DNA from 2 places in the Acidovorax sp. DW039 genome. Region 2 is predicted to be linked to the other one. Evidence: predicted binding sites of a transcription regulator. Region 2 holds the regulator's gene; the other holds the start of a gene.
What was found. Region 2 encodes FNR, which switches genes on or off when oxygen is low (the NO sensors DNR and NnrR bind a similar motif). Its sites were predicted from a motif close to TTGATNNNNATCAA; they were not measured.
Positions count from the first base shown of each region.

Region 1: the regulator FNR is predicted to act here: its motif matches at 1,064-1,077, upstream of AACH87_RS12170 (DUF3079 domain-containing protein).

Region 1 covers NZ_AP029019.1:2,719,295-2,721,479, reverse strand. The annotation lists gene AACH87_RS12175 (SWIM zinc finger family protein) at 1-960, opposite strand, end outside; gene AACH87_RS12170 (DUF3079 domain-containing protein) at 1,179-1,412, shown strand; gene AACH87_RS12165 (aspartate kinase) at 1,580-2,185, shown strand, end outside.
Region 2 covers NZ_AP029019.1:3,034,861-3,037,045, reverse strand. The annotation lists gene AACH87_RS13535 (FixH family protein) at 1-22, shown strand, start outside; gene AACH87_RS13530 (hypothetical protein) at 90-383, shown strand; gene fnr (fumarate/nitrate reduction transcriptional regulator Fnr) at 465-1,187, opposite strand; gene hemN (oxygen-independent coproporphyrinogen III oxidase) at 1,377-2,185, shown strand, end outside.

The DNA.
Region 1 (2,185 bases), 320 kb from region 2:
CACGTCTTGCCAGTGCAATTGCGCACGCAGGGCTGATACCGCGTATTGCCCGCCTTGCTGCACCAGCGCATGCAGCGCCTGCCCCTCGCCCGAGAAGCCGCGCCACACTTCGGCGCTGAGCACCAGTGTGAGGCGCATGCTGCCAAAGTCCACGCACCAGGCGCTGGCCTGGCCTTGCGGGTCGGCGTACACGCTCAGCGTGCGCGCCTGGGGCAGCAAGGCTTCCAGAATGCGAAGGCGGCTGCTGTCGGTAAAGCGCACACCCCCTGCGCTGGGTTGTGCCGTGGTGCGCAACCCCTGCGGCCCGCCCACTACCCACAGCGGCGTCTTGCTGGTGGATGCCTTGGGCAGGCTGCGCAAAAAACGCAGGGCAGGCACAGCATCCACCTGCAGCACCCGTTGCATGGCGGCCTGGTACGCCTGCACGGCAACCATGCTGCGCAGCCAACGCAGAGGCAAATCCACCTTTTTCTCCAGCACCTGGGTGGCACCAGAGCGCATGGCAAATTCAGAACGCCCTACGGAAAGGGCCAGACCGTCAGCGTCACGCACACGGGCCAGCGCGGCACGCATGGGGGCATTGAAATCCACGTTGGTGGTGCCCTTGCCCACGATGTCGCCAGCGTACGAGGCTGGCTCCAGGTCCACCCGGATATAGGTGCTGCAGCAGCCCGAAAAGCCCTCCAGCCGCAACATGCCAGCCCCCGCGGTGACCACCGGATCGGCCAAGGCAATGGCTTTGGCCACCGTGTTGGGTGGGGTAAAAAACCGTGACCCGACCAGAAGGTGTACAGCGCTGAGCAGTTGGGCGGCAAGGTGCGGCTGGTGTAGGCGCCCTTCAAAAAAATGAGGATGCTCTACCGCGCCGGGCGAGGAGGTTGCCAGCCTAAGCTGGGGCGCGGCGTGCAGGTCTACCGCCGAGGGTTCGGCATAGCGGTAGGTGTGCGCAAAGTGGTTCATGCCGTGCATTGTCTACACATTGACTACAAACCGACGGCTGGTCCTGTGCGGCGTCCATCTGACCATCGGATGACCCAGATCATGCTTGTGGCTCAACGATGTTTCGATGTCCATCAACCTCGGCAAAATGGATTGCATTCGAAAAATGCAATCCATCGCCGGACGGTCGATTCCGCCCAACAGTGCGTGTGTCGTGACCTGAACGCCCGAACCTCACCATGGCCGTCAAGAAGTTTCCAAAAGCTCCCGCCCATCCCGAGCGGATATGTTGGGGCTGCAATCTCTACTGCCCGGCCAAGGACATGCGCTGCGGCAATGGATCTGACCGCACCCAGCACCCGGCGGAGCTGTTTGGCGACGATTGGGAAGAATGGGGCCTGGGGGCTGAATCTGAGCCTTCATCACCTCCCCAAGAGGGCGAGGCGACTCCATCTCGTATGCCTGACCGATAGGCTTTCATTCAGGCCTGTCAGCCCCCTGCCTCGGTGCCCATAGCCAAGGCGCCGCGTGCTCTGCAAAGACCCGTTCAAAAGTCGTGGAAAATAGAGGGCTTGCTCTCGCCGCCCGCGGAGCAGCGCCCCTACGGCCTTCTAACCCTTTTGCTCCCCTGAGCCTGTCCATGTCAGACGTCAACTCCTCCAAGATCTCTGTCGAGAAAATCGGCGGCACTTCCATGACTGCCTTTGGCGATGTGCTGCGCCATATCGTGCTGCACGACCCCAAACGCATTTATGGCCGCATTTACGTGGTGTCTGCCTACTCGGGCGTGACAAACCAGTTGCTGGAGCACAAGAAGACGGGTGAGCGCGGTATTTACGCCCTGTTCGCTGAAGGCAAGGGCTACCAGGATGCGCTGGCCCAGCTGGCCACCAGCCTCAAAAAGCTCAACGCCGGTTACGCTGATCTGGGCCTGCCACTGGATGTGGCCGATGCCTTCATCGACCAGCGCATTGCCCAGGCCCGTGAATACCTGGGTGCCATGCACCACGTGCTGGCCAGCGGCTACCTGAGCCGCAAGGATGTGCTGCTGGCAGCCCGCGAGGTGCTGGCCTCCATTGGCGAATCGCACAGCGCGTTCAACTCGGTCGAGATCCTCAAAGCCAATGGCGTCAACGCCATGCTGATGGATCTGGCTGGCTTTGACGACAACGAAGCCTGGACGATTGACGAGCGCATCGCCCACAGCTTCAAGGGCCTGGACCTCTCCGACAAGGTGGTGGTGGCC
Region 2 (2,185 bases):
CTTGAAGGACCAGCCGCGCTGAGTTAAGTTGGTCCCGATGCTCTTTGTGAAGAGCTCAGCCTGAAGCCAAGCAGCAAGGAGACAGAACGATGTGGACGCAACGCCTGATGTGGATTGCATGGCCCGCCTTCCTGGTGGCGGGCGGCCTGGAGATGCTGGTATTTGCCTTGGTGGACCCGGAGGATCTGCACTGGTTTGGTCACCCTCTGGGGCTGTCGCGCAGTGGTGTTTACACGGTCGTTTTTTTTGCGTTCTGGATACTCACCATGGTTTCCAGTGCGTTGACGACACTGCTGGCCATGTCGCCGTTTGAATTGAATCGCTGCCCTGTACCTGAGCACGATCGCCCGGACGACTGCCGCAAGACGCCTTCCTGCTCTTGATAACAAAAATCCCTTCCGCGTTGCGATAACGGGGAAGGGATTGTGTGTTGAACGCAGCTGGTTACTGCTCCGTCAGTGGGCCTAGTGGCAGGCCTGCTGGTTGTTGACAATGCGTCGCAAGGCGTCGGTGTCGAGAATCCTGACGTGACGCTGTCGCACTTCCACAGTGCCTTCTTCCACAAATTTGGAGAAAGTGCGGCTGACAGTTTCAAGCTTCAAACCCAGATAGCTGCCAATCTCTTCACGCGTCATGCGCAGCACCAGTTCAGACTGGGAAAACCCGCGCGCATGCAGGCGCTGCACCAGATTCAGCAAAAAGGCCGCAAGGCGCTCTTCAGCACGCATGCTGCCCAGCAGCAGCATTACCCCGTGTTCGCGAACGATTTCGCGGCTCATGATCTTGTGGACGTGGTGCTGCAGGGCAGTCACTTCGCGCGACAGCTCTTCAATGCGGTCAAACGGCATGACGCACACTTCAGCGTCTTCCAGTGCCACGGCATCGCAGGTGTGGTGTTCATTCACGATGCCATCGAGACCAATGATTTCACCAGCCATCTGGAACCCGGTCACCTGATCGCGGCCATCTTCCGTCGCCACGCAGGTTTTGAAAAAGCCCGTGCGAATGGCATACAGCGATGTGAACGCCTCACCATTGCGAAAAAGGGTGCCGCCACGCTTGACCTTGCGGCGCACTGCGACCACCTCGTCGATGCGCTGGAGCTGTTCTTCGTTCAGGCCGACAGGCATACAAAGTTCTCGCAGATTGCAGTTTGAGCAAGCGACTTTGATGGTGAGCGGATTCATGGCACAGATACCTGGATGTAGTTCGGACATATCGTGCCCGACGAGGGAGGCCGGCATGCCTCGGTCTGCGAGTAGTAGCAGATGATATGCATCAAATTGTCGCTCCAGTGGAGATCGTTTCACTTGATGCAGGTCAAGGACGCAAAAAGAAGGCTGCGGCACAGTAAGCCAGTACGCAAGGATATCCCCATGACCGCAGTAACCCCAGAACTACTCACCCGGTTTGATGTGCCGGGCCCCCGATACACCTCCTACCCCACGGCGGACCGTTTCGTGGAGGCTTTCGGGCAGGAGGACTACACGCTGGCCCTCGCACAGCGGGGGCTGGGTACCGGTGCCAAGGCGATGCCACTGTCTTTGTATGTGCACATTCCTTTTTGCGAGTCGCTATGCTACTACTGCGCCTGCAACAAGATCATTACCAAACACCATGATCGCGCCGATGTTTATCTGCGGTACCTGAGCCGGGAAATTGACCTGCACACGGCCCAGTGTGGTGTAGGGCAGGTGGTCAGCCAGCTGCATCTGGGGGGCGGCACTCCAACGTTCCTTTCCGACGTTGGGCTGCGTGAGTTGATGTCCATGCTCAAGCGCAGCTTTACCCTTGCGCCAGGCGGTGAGTATTCGATTGAGGTGGACCCCCGCACTGTCAACGCCGACAGGTTGGCTTTGCTGGCTGAACTGGGCTTCAATCGGCTGAGTTTCGGTGTGCAGGATTTCGATGCAGAAGTGCAGAAGGCTGTGCACCGGGTGCAGCCTGCCGAGCAGGTGTTTGCCTTGGTCGAGTCTGCACGATCCATCGGCTTCGACTCCATCAACGTCGATCTGATTTACGGCTTGCCGCGGCAAACTCCTGAGTCATTTGATCGCACGCTGAAGCAGATTGCACAGCTGCGCCCTGACCGCATCGCGTTGTACGCCTACGCCCATTTGCCCGAGCGCTTCAAACCCCAACGGCGCATCATCTCAGCGGAACTGCCAACAGCAGGCGCCAAGGT